Linked DNA regions of Amorphoplanes digitatis. The protein of the gene in region 1 interacts with the protein of each later gene in a pairwise test. Links are inferred from orthologs where the notes say so. Each region holds a gene or a part of one and is shown on either strand. Other genes may lie near its edges.

Evidence for each region.
Region 2: the proteins of BJ971_RS28105 (region 1) and BJ971_RS26805 interact in binary tests that used the Escherichia coli proteins (3 or more experiments, as listed by UniProt). The link is inferred for Amorphoplanes digitatis from one-to-one orthologs.

The regions. Positions count from the first base shown.
Region 1 is NZ_JACHNH010000001.1:6,457,466-6,462,623, reverse strand. The notes cover bases 1,511-4,365. They hold BJ971_RS28105 ((2,3-dihydroxybenzoyl)adenylate synthase), read left to right. Parts: upstream 1,511-2,025; coding sequence 2,026-3,705; downstream 3,706-4,365. Other genes in these bases: BJ971_RS28100 (cupin domain-containing protein), read left to right, coding at 3,748-4,365; BJ971_RS28110 (acetate--CoA ligase family protein), read left to right, coding at 1,511-2,024. Also shown: more of BJ971_RS28110, read left to right, coding at 1-1,510; more of BJ971_RS28100, read left to right, coding at 4,366-4,866; BJ971_RS28095 (fumarylacetoacetate hydrolase family protein), read left to right, coding at 4,866-5,158. UniProt on the Escherichia coli protein: Involved in the biosynthesis of the siderophore enterobactin (enterochelin), which is a macrocyclic trimeric lactone of N-(2,3-dihydroxybenzoyl)-serine.
Region 2 is NZ_JACHNH010000001.1:6,093,472-6,098,584, forward strand. Bases 1,551-4,360 are described here. They hold BJ971_RS26805 (isochorismatase family protein), read left to right. Parts: upstream 1,551-2,538; coding sequence 2,539-3,183; downstream 3,184-4,360. Other genes in these bases: BJ971_RS26795 (arylamine N-acetyltransferase family protein), read left to right, coding at 1,551-1,659; BJ971_RS26800 (2,3-dihydro-2,3-dihydroxybenzoate dehydrogenase), read left to right, coding at 1,685-2,470; BJ971_RS26810 (anthranilate synthase family protein), read left to right, coding at 3,180-4,360. Outside these bases: BJ971_RS26790 (hypothetical protein), read left to right, coding at 1-400; more of BJ971_RS26795, read left to right, coding at 781-1,550; more of BJ971_RS26810, read left to right, coding at 4,361-5,096. UniProt on the Escherichia coli protein: Involved in the biosynthesis of the siderophore enterobactin (enterochelin), which is a macrocyclic trimeric lactone of N-(2,3-dihydroxybenzoyl)-serine.

The DNA of each region.
Region 1 (5,158 bases):
TGGTGGTGGTGGGTGCGTCCCGCGACTCCTCGAAGCTGGGTGCGGTGATGGCCAGGTCGCTGTCCGCATTTCCCGGACCGGTGGCGGGGGTGAACCCGCGCGACGTTGCTCCTGACGAACGCCGATATGCGGCAGTCGCGGATGCGGCCGACGCGCTCGGCGTACCGCTCGATCTCGCCGTTCTCTGTGTCCCCGCCGCGGCGAGCGCCGGCGCGTTGACGGCGGCGGCCGCCGGCGGTGTTCGCGCCGCCCTGGTCTGCGCCGGCGGGTACGCGGAGGCGGGCGGGCCTGGCATCGGGTATCAGCGCGATCTCGTCGATGCCGCCCGGCGATCGGAGGTGGTCCTGCTCGGGCCGAATACGTCTGGATTCATCGCGCCCGCCCGTGGTTTGACGGCATCCTTCGTGCCCGGCGTTGGTGCGGTACCGGCCGGCTCGGTAGCCGTCGTCGCGGCCAGCGGTGGGGTGAACCACGCACTGGCCTTCATGCTCGCCGAAGCCGGGATCGGCGTATCGCTCGCGGTGGGCCTCGGCAACGCGGTCGACGTCACGGCCGCGGACGTTCTCACCTACCTTCTCGACGACCCGGCCACCCGTGCCGTCGCGCTCCATGTGGAATCCGTCGCCGACGGGCCGGCGCTCGCCTCGGCAGTCGAGGCGCTCTGTGCCCGGGTGCCCGTCGTAGCTCTCGTCGTGGGCAGAAACGACGTCGCCGATTTCGCGCGGTCCCACACGGGCGCTCTCGCGACCTCCTGGCGGGTCACGCGTGCCGCACTGCGCCAGGCGGGCGCCGTCGTGGTGGACGACGAGAGAGCACTGGTCGACGCCGTCACCGCGCTGTCCCTGATCCGGCTCCCCGCCGCCTCGCGGCCGGGCGTGGCCGTGGTGACAGCCCAGGCGGGCCCGGGGCTGCTGCACGCCGACGGGTTGGCCGGAACCGGCGTGCACGTACCGACCCTGGCCGGGGACACCCGCGATCGCCTGAGCGCGCTGCTGCCCGCGCTGACCTATCAGGCGAACCCAGTGGACACCGGCCGGCCGGGGGAGACCTTTCCCGGCGTGCTGGCCGCGGTCGCCGCCGATCCCGCCATCGACGTGGTGAGCGTGTACGCGCTTGCGGAACCGGACTCGCTCGATCTGCCGGCAGCTTTCGCGGCGGCCGGATCCATGGCCGCGCTTGTCGCCACCGGCGGCCCCGCGACCGAGGTGGCCGCGATCCGGGACGCTCTGCTGCCGCTCGGCATCCCCACGCTGAGCAGCCCGGCCGCATTGACCACCGCGGTGACCGCGCTGGTCCATGACGCGCAGGCGCGTGCCCGTGCCGCCGGTCGGCTGCGGCAGCCGAGCACCCCCGCCGAGTCCGATCCGAGAGTGCGCGATGCTCTCGCGCGCACCGAGTTCGACGAGGACGCGGCGAAGGCTCTCCTCGGTATCCTGGGGATCGGCACGCTCGCACGAGCCGCCTGCGACTCCCGGGACGAGGCACATGCCGCTCTGATCGCGCTGGGCGGGCCGGTCGTCGTCAAGCTGCTGGACGCTGCCGTCGTCCACAAGAGCGACATCAGCGGAGTCCACCTCGGCATCCGGGACCCAGCCGAACTCGACCGCGCGCTCGACGCCCTGCACGCCGCCGGCGCCCAGCGATTCCTGGTCGAGAAGCAGGCCGGTCCGGGGATCGATCTGATCGTAGGCGCCACCCGCGACCCGGTGTTCGGCCCGGTCGTCCTTGTCGGCCTCGGCGGGGTGCTGGCGGAGGCCCTGGCCGACGTCGCCACCGCACCGGCGCCGCTCTTCGCCTCCGAAGCCGCCGAATTGCTGGATGAGCTGGTCGGGCGGGCGCTGCTGGACGGCTTCCGGGGCGGCCCGTTCGTGGACCGGGGCGCGGTCGGAAGGATTCTCGCCGTCCTCGGCGATCTGCTCGTGGCCGACGGCCGGCTCGAGTCCGTCGAAATCAATCCGTTGCGCATCACCGCCGACGGCATCCTGGCTCTCGACGCCGTCGTCTCGTTCGAGGAGGTGCCCTGACATGACCGAGTCCACCAACGTCACCGCGATATCCGAGGGCGTTGTCCCCTGGCCGGAGGACGCCGTCCGCGACTACGTCGCGCACGGCTGGTGGCGTGGCCTCTCGCTGGGCGCTGAACTGTGGGCAGCGGCCGATGCGCGCGCCACACACGTCGCGCTCGTCGACGGAGACGTCCGGCTGGACCACGCCGAACTCATCCTGCGCAGCGACGCGCTCGCCGGTCGGCTGGTGGACGAGCTCGGACTCGTGCGCGGCGACCGGATCGTGATGCAGCTGCCGAACTGCTGGCAGTTCGTCGTGCTGACCCTGGCGTGCCTGCGAGCCGGCATCGTCCCCGTGATGGCGCTCCCCGCACATCGGCAGCACGAGCTGCGATACCTCGTGGAGCACAGCGAAGCCCGGGCTATCGCCGTTCCGGACCGCCTCCGCGGCTTCGACCACGAGGCGATGGCCGCGGAGCTCATGAGCGGCTCGGCCACCCTCGAGCATCTCCTGGTGGTCGGCGACAACGTCCGTGCCGGATCCAGCGACCTCACCCGACTCGCCGGCCCACCCGCCGAACCGGCCAAGGCACGGGCCCGCTGGGACAACGACCAACCCGGTTCGCGGGACGTCGCCGTCTTCCTGCTGTCCGGCGGCACGACCGGCCTGCCGAAACTCATCGCACGCACCCACGACGACTACGCCTACAACGCACACGCCAGCGCGGAACTGTGCGGCCTCGGCCGGGACACGGTTTACCTTGTGACTCTGCCCGCGGGACACAACTTTCCCCTGGCCTGCCCCGGCATCCTCGGCACGCTCCTGGCCGGCGGCACCGTGGTGATGCTGCCCTCACCCGAACCGGAGAGGGCGTTCGCCGCGATCGAGGCCGAAGGCGTGACGGCGACGGCGGCGGTCCCCGCCGTCGCGCAACGGTGGCTACTGCACGCCGCCGACCACGGCGCGACGCAGCTGCGCAGCCTGAACCTTCTGCAGGTCGGTGGTGCACGGCTCGCCGACGAGGTGGCCCGCCAGGTGCGCCCGGTACTCGGCTGCCGCCTGCAGCAGGTCTTCGGGATGGCCGAGGGCCTGCTCAACTACACCCGGCTCGACGACCCCGACGGCGTCGTGTGCCGCACCCAGGGCCGTCCGTTGAGCCCTGGCGACGAGGTGCGAATAGTCGACGAGTTCGACAGGGACGTGGCCGACGGCACCCTCGGGTCGCTCTTGACCCGGGGTCCCTACACCCCACGTGGCTACTACCGCGCGGCCGAGCAGAACGCGCGGGCCTTCACCGAGGACGGCTGGTACCGATCCGGCGACATCGTCCGCCGGCTGCCCGACGGGAATCTCGTCGTCGAGGGCCGTGACAAGGACATGATCAACCGAGGTGGCGAAAAGATCAGCGCCGAGGAGGTCGAGAACCTCGTCTACCGACTGCCGCAGGTGGCTCAGGTGGCTGCCGTCGCGATGCCGGATCCCGAGCTGGGCGAGCGGGTGTGCCTCTACGCGGTCCTCAAACCGGGCACCGCGCTGACCCTGGATGAGATTCGCGCGACCATGACCGCCGAAGGCGTGGCGCGCTACAAGATGCCGGACCGCCTGGAGGTGGTCGACGAGATCGCCGCCACGAAGGTCGGCAAGGTCGACAAGAAGGCGCTACGGGCAGACGTCGCGGCCCGGCTCCGCAACCCATGATCCCGCTAGATCAATCACACGACCAGACCCGAGGAGGGCAGCATGACCACGCTCGACCAGACCTCTGGGGGCGCCGCTGCCAGCGGCTTCGACACCCCCGAGCATCAGGCGAAGCTCGCCGCGCTGTACCGCGACTTCGACGCCGCCGGCATGACACCGCTGTGGCGGACCCGCGAGGGACTGATGCCGTTCGCACCGGAACCCAGGGCGGTGCCGCACCTGTGGCGGTGGGCGGACCTGTACCCGCTGGCCGCCCGCAGCGCCGAGCTCGTGCCGGTCGGACGTGGTGGCGAGCGTCGCGCCATCGGTCTCGGCAATCCCGGCCTCCCCGGTGACCCGTATGCCACCCCCACGCTCTGGGCGGCGATCCAGTACCTGGGGCCGCGGGAGAACGCGCCCGAGCATCGGCACACCCAGACGGCGTTCCGATTCGTGCTCGAAGGCGAGGGCGTGTGGACGGTCGTCGACGGTGACCCGGTCGCGATGCGGCGCGGCGACCTCCTGCTGACGCCCGGGTGGCGGTTCCACGGCCACCAGAATGTCTCCGACGTCCCGATGACGTGGCTGGACGGACTCGACATCCCCTTCGTCGCCACCACCGACCAGGGATTCTTCGAGTTCGGACCGGATGTCGTCCGCGACACCACGACGCCGGCCCGCAGTCGCGGCGAACGTCTCTGGGGCGGTCCCGGTCTCACCCCCGTCTCGGCCGTCGGAGCACAACCGTCGTCCCCGCTGATGGCGTACCGGTGGGCGCACACGGACGCGGCTCTGACCGCCCAGCTGGAGCTGGAGGACGAAGGGCATCCCGGCGTCGTCGAAGCGGGACATGCGGCTGTCCGGTTCACCAACCCCACGACCGGAGGGGACGCGCTCACCACGATGCGCACCGAGATGCACCGGCTGCGGGCCGGTGCGGTGAGCAGGCCCGGCCGGACCACCGCGTCGTCCGTCTGGCAGGTGTTCGAGGGTACGGGCACGGTGGTCCTCAACGGCGCCGAGCATTCGCTGACGCACGGCGATGTCGTCGCGATCCCGTCCTGGACGGACGTGTCCCTTCGTACGCACACCGGCCTGGATCTGTTCGCCGTCTCGGACGCGCCGATCCTGGAGCGACTGTCCCTGCTCCGCACACACCCGGCCGAGCAGGTGGAGAGCTGATGAGACTCGCGACGATCCGCACCCCCCAGGGCACCCGCGCGATCCGCATCGACGGCGCGACCGCCGTCGAGACCGGGCACACCGACGTCGGCGCCCTGCTCGCCGACGACGACTGGCCGGCCGTTGCCGCCGCAGCGTCCGGACCGGAGCACGGCTTGGCGGAGCGGGAGTACGCCCCGGTTGTGCTGTCTCCCGGCAAGGTGCTCTGCGTGGGACTGAACTACCGCAATCACATTCTGGAGATGGGTCGCGACCTGCCGGAGTACCCGACGCTGTTCACGAAGTTCGCAGA
Region 2 (5,113 bases), 360 kb from region 1 along the record:
CAAGACCGAGGTGCTGGCAACCGCGCGCGCCGGCGACCTGGGCGTGGGTGCGATCTGCGGCGCCGCGTTCCCCGCCGGGCAGGCCGCGTACCACCTCGTCGAGAACGCCGACGGCGCGGACCGGGCGGTAGTCATCGTCAACCAGACCCCGGGGGTGAGCCCGGTGGCGTACGCGGACGGGGTCAGAACCGGTACCTGCGACAGCGGAGTCAACCGGATCCGCGTGAAGGGCCTGCCGGCCGGAGCCGTCGCCGTCAAGGACGGCGCCGGGAACATCCCCTTCGTCGCCGTGGTTCCGCGCGGCAGGGTCGTCTTCCTCGTCCGGGAGCGCGCCATCTCCGCAATGGTGCGGCACGCCGCTTCGGCAACGGCCGCCTACGACAGCATCGCCCGTTCCTGACGCATCGAATACCCCATTAACGCCAGACAGGTCTTTTTTTGAGCATTTCGGGCATGTCGATCAACTGCAGATCGAGGCTGCCCCGCTATCGTCGGCGGGGCAGCGTTGTCTACCTGGTGGCGGATCGCCTGCGGCCGACTTGGGCGGGTCGGCGGCGCGATTCAGCCGCGGTAGAACCGCGACGCTGATGGTGGCTTGGAGCGCGGTTCCTGCGTTGCAGTTCGTCAATTCCACAGACCCGACATCCCCGATTCTCGAAACGACGACTTCGCGGCAAGGCTCGATTTCGCACTGGCCGGCGTATGCCCTGACCTGTGGTGCGACACGTCAAGGGCCTGGGGTGTCGGTCGGCCTGTGGCCGGATCCTACGAGGGGGCGGCATGACCGAAAAGAACCATGACTTTGATCTCGACGGCTATCTCCGGCGCATCGGTTGGCGCGGGGCATATGCCGCCGACAGTGCCACGTTGCGGGCGGTGCATCGCGCACACGCCCTGAGCATTCCCTTTGAGAACATGGACGTCTTTCTCTTTCACAGTGTCCCGCCCCTGGCGCTGTCCGCCTTGGAGGAGAAGGTTCTGCGCGGTCGCCGCGGCGGCTCCTGCTACGAGCACAACACCCTGCTCGCCGCGGCGTTGCGGAGCATCGGCTTTCGGGTCACCTACCTGACCGGCCGGGTACTGGCCCTCGCGCTCGGCCAGAGCAGGCTGCCCCGTACCCACATGCTGTTGCTGGTGCACGTGCCCGGTGAGCAGGTTCCGTACCTCGCCGACGTCGGCTTCGGACTGCCGACCGCGCTGCTGCAAGCGGTTCCGCTGCTGGACGGTGTCGAGTCGGTGCAGGACGGCCGGCGTTTCCGTCTGTACCGCACGCCGCGCACCGGGCTCGCCGACGCGTGGGTGTTGCAGACCCTGAGGCCCAGCGCCTGGGTCGAACAGTACGAGTTCACCCTGGAACCGTTCGAGGAGATCGACATCTCCGTCATCAACTGGCACGTCGCGACCAATCCCGTCTCGCCGGCGCGGCAGGACCTGTATGTAGGCATCGCCCGGCCCGACGGACATCTCGGCCTCGCCGGCCGGAAGCTGTTCAAGTTCAACGCGGACGGAACGCGCGAGCAGCGCGTACTCGGCAGCCAGGAGGAGCTCGCCCGGGTTCTGGCGGATGAATTCGCCATCGATGTCCCGGACGGCGCACGGTGGCCGGCCTGGCCGGCGGAACCGGTGCCCGCGGGTGCCGGCCGAGGTTGCACGCCATAACACCACATACGACGGGGGACCACATATGACCATATTGGAATTCGCGGGGAAGGCCGCCCTGGTGACCGGCGCCGCGGGTGGTATCGGCGCTTCGGTGACCCGGACCCTCGCCACTCGGGGCGCTTCGGTCGCGGCGATGGACAAGGACGAGGAAGCGCTCCGGCTGACCGTCAAACGCCAGGCGGAGGACGGGCTTCCCGTCTACGCCTTCGCGGCGGACGTCTCATCGGGCGCCGAGGTCGATGCGGCGGTCGCCGCGGCCGAACGGACCGTCGGCCCCATCGAGCTGCTGGTGAACGCGGCGGGCATTCTGCGTACCGGTGAGGGGATCTCGCTGTCGGACGGCGACTGGACCGACACCTTCGCCACCAACGTCAACGGCGTCTTCTTCGTATCCCGTGCCGTGGTGGCCAAGATGGTGCGACGCCGTTCGGGAACGGTGGTGACCATCATCTCCAACGCCGCCGGAACACCACGTACCGGCATGTCCGCCTACGCCGCGTCCAAGGCCGCGGCCGCGATGTTCACCAAGTCACTCGGGCTGGAGGTCTCCGGTCACGGCATCCGGTGCAATGTGATCGCTCCGGGCTCGACCGACACGCCGATGCTCAGCCAGTTGTGGAGCGCGGACCAGGGTCCGGAGACTTCCATCGAGGGGACGCCCTCGGAGTACCGCGTCGGCATCCCGCTGCGGAAGATAGCGACCCCCGAGGACATCGCCGAGGCGACGGCCTTCCTGCTGTCGGACCGGGCCGGGCACATCACGCTACAGACCCTCACGGTGGACGGCGGCGCGTCGCTCGGCGTCTGAGCCCGGATCAGGTGAGAGGAAGTAAGGAAGAGGCAGTGGCAGGCCTACCCATTATCGAGTCGTATCCCATGCCGGGCGCCGATGAGCTCCCCGAGCAGATCGCGACGTGGCAACCCGACCCCGCACGGGCGGTCTTGTTGATCCACGACATGCAGAAGTACTTCCTCCGGCCCTTTCCACAGGGCGGCTCGCCGCTCACCGAAATGACCAGCAACATCATCCGGCTGCGGCGGGCGTGCACGCGCACGGGTACGCCCGTGGCGTACACGATGCAGCCCGGCGGCATGACTCCGCGACAACGCGGACTGCTCGTGGACTTCTGGGGGCCGGGGATGACCATCGACGCGGCGCACCGCGAGGTCACCGACGGCCTCACCCCGGAGCCGGACGATTGGATCTTCACCAAGTGGCGCTACAGCGCCTTCCACAAGACCGACCTGCTGGAGCGGATGCGGCGGGCCGGGCGCGATCAACTTCTCGTCTGCGGCGTGTACGCACACGTGGGAGTCCTCATGACGGCCTGCGAGGCCTTCACCAACGACATCCAGGCCTTCCTGGCGGCCGACGCGGTCGCCGACTTCAGGCCGGAGCACCACCGGATGGCGCTGGAGTACGCCGCCGGACGGTGCGCCGTGGTAGCCACCACCGACCGGCTGCTCACCGGCCTGGAAGCGGACAGCGCGGTCGCGGCCGGCATCGGGAGGCACACATGACCGGGCACGAGCTTCTGCGCCGGGTCCTGGCGGGAGAGCACCCGGCGTACGCGCTGCTTCATCGGCCGGAGTCGGAGGCGGCCGGCCGCCTGGAGATGCTGGTGGGCGATCTGGCTCAGGTGAACACCCTCGACGACCTGCCGATACCGGAATCGCCGGAGGCGGGCGGCACGCCCGGCCGCGGGCACGAGGTGCTGGCGCTCATTCCCTACCGGCAGATCCGGGAACGCGGCTACCGCGCCCCCGACGACGGCACCCCGCTGCTCGCGATGACGGTACGCGCGCAGGCCTCACTCCCGCTGGCGGAGGCGCTGTGCCGGATCGAGGACGTACCCGTCACCCTGCACGGCGCACGATTCGAGCCCGATGACGCCGGCTACGCCGAGATCGTGCGGAAGGTCATCGGCGACGAGATCGGCCGGGGAGAGGGGTCGAACTTCGTCATCAAGCGCTCGTTCCTCGCCGACATCGGCCACTGCACTCCCGGCGCGGTCCTGGCCTTCTTCCGCCGGCTGGTGGAGCAGGAACAGGGCTCGTACTGGACGTTCCTCGTCCACACGCCGGATCGGACATTCGTCGGCGCGACCCCCGAGCGCCACATCAGCCTCGCCGACGGGGTCGCGGTGATGAACCCCATCAGCGGCACCTACCGGTACCCGGCGTCGGGCGCGAGCCTGGTGTCGCTGCTGGACTTCCTCGCCGACCGCAAGGAGACCGACGAGCTGTACATGGTGCTGGACGAGGAGCTGAAGATGATGGCCCGGATCTGCGACGGGGTGCGGGCGGTCGGGCCCGGCCTGAAGGAGATGGCGCGGCTCGCGCACACCGAATATCACATCGAGGGCCGCACCAGGCGCGACGTACGGGAGATCCTGCGCGAGACCCTGTTCGCCCCGACGGTGACCGGCAGTCCCCTGGAGAGCGCCTGCCGGGTCATCGACCGCTACGAGCCGCAGGGCCGGGGATATTACGGCGGAGTGGCCGCCCTCATCGGCCGGGACTCGACGGGTGGCCGGCGGCTGGACTCCTCGATCCTGATCCGCACCGCCGACATCAGCTCCGCCGGCCACCTGCGGATCGGGGTCGGCGCGACCCTGGTCCGTCACTCCGATCCGCAGGCGGAAGTCGCCGAGACCCGCGCGAAGGCCGAGGGACTGCTGGCCGCGCTCGGATCGGGGCGCCGGTTCGCCGAGAACCCCGAGGTGCGCCGCGCGCTGGCGCGGCGCAACGAGAACCTCGCCGCGCACTGGCTGCACCCGACGTCGGCGGGCCCGGCCGTACGCCCGCTCGCACCGGAACTGGCCGGCCGCAGCGTCCTCGTCGTGGACGCCGAGGACACCTTCACGGCGATGCTCGACCAGTTGCTGCGCTCGCTGGGCCTGACCGTGCAGGTACGCCGCTTCGACCAGATCTACACGTTCGCGGAGCACGATCTGGTCATCATGGGGCCGGGGCCGGGCGACCCGCAGCACATCGGCCATCCCAAGATCGCCCGGCTGCGCGACGACGTACGGGAACTGCTCAGCACGAGCAAGCCCTTCCTCGCGGTCTGCCTGAGCCATCAGGTCCTCGGTTCGCTGCTGGGGCTCGAGCTCGTCCGGTGCCAGGTCCCCAACCAGGGCACCCAACGGGAGATCGACCTCTTCGGCCGGCGCATCCGGGCCGGCTTCTACAACACCTTCGCCCTGCGCTGCCCGCCGGTGACCACGGAGCTGTACACCGCGTTCGGCGAAGTCGAGGTCAGCCGGGACGCGGCGACCGGCGAGGTCCACGCGCTGCGCGGGCCGCTCTTCGGCTCCATGCAGTTCCACGCCGAGTCCGTGCTGACCGAGGACGGCCTGTGCGTCATCCGCGACGCGCTGGTCCGGCTGACCGCCGGTGTGCGCCCGGTTCCGTCCCTGCTCGGCACATGAGCGCTGGAGGGTCCTCG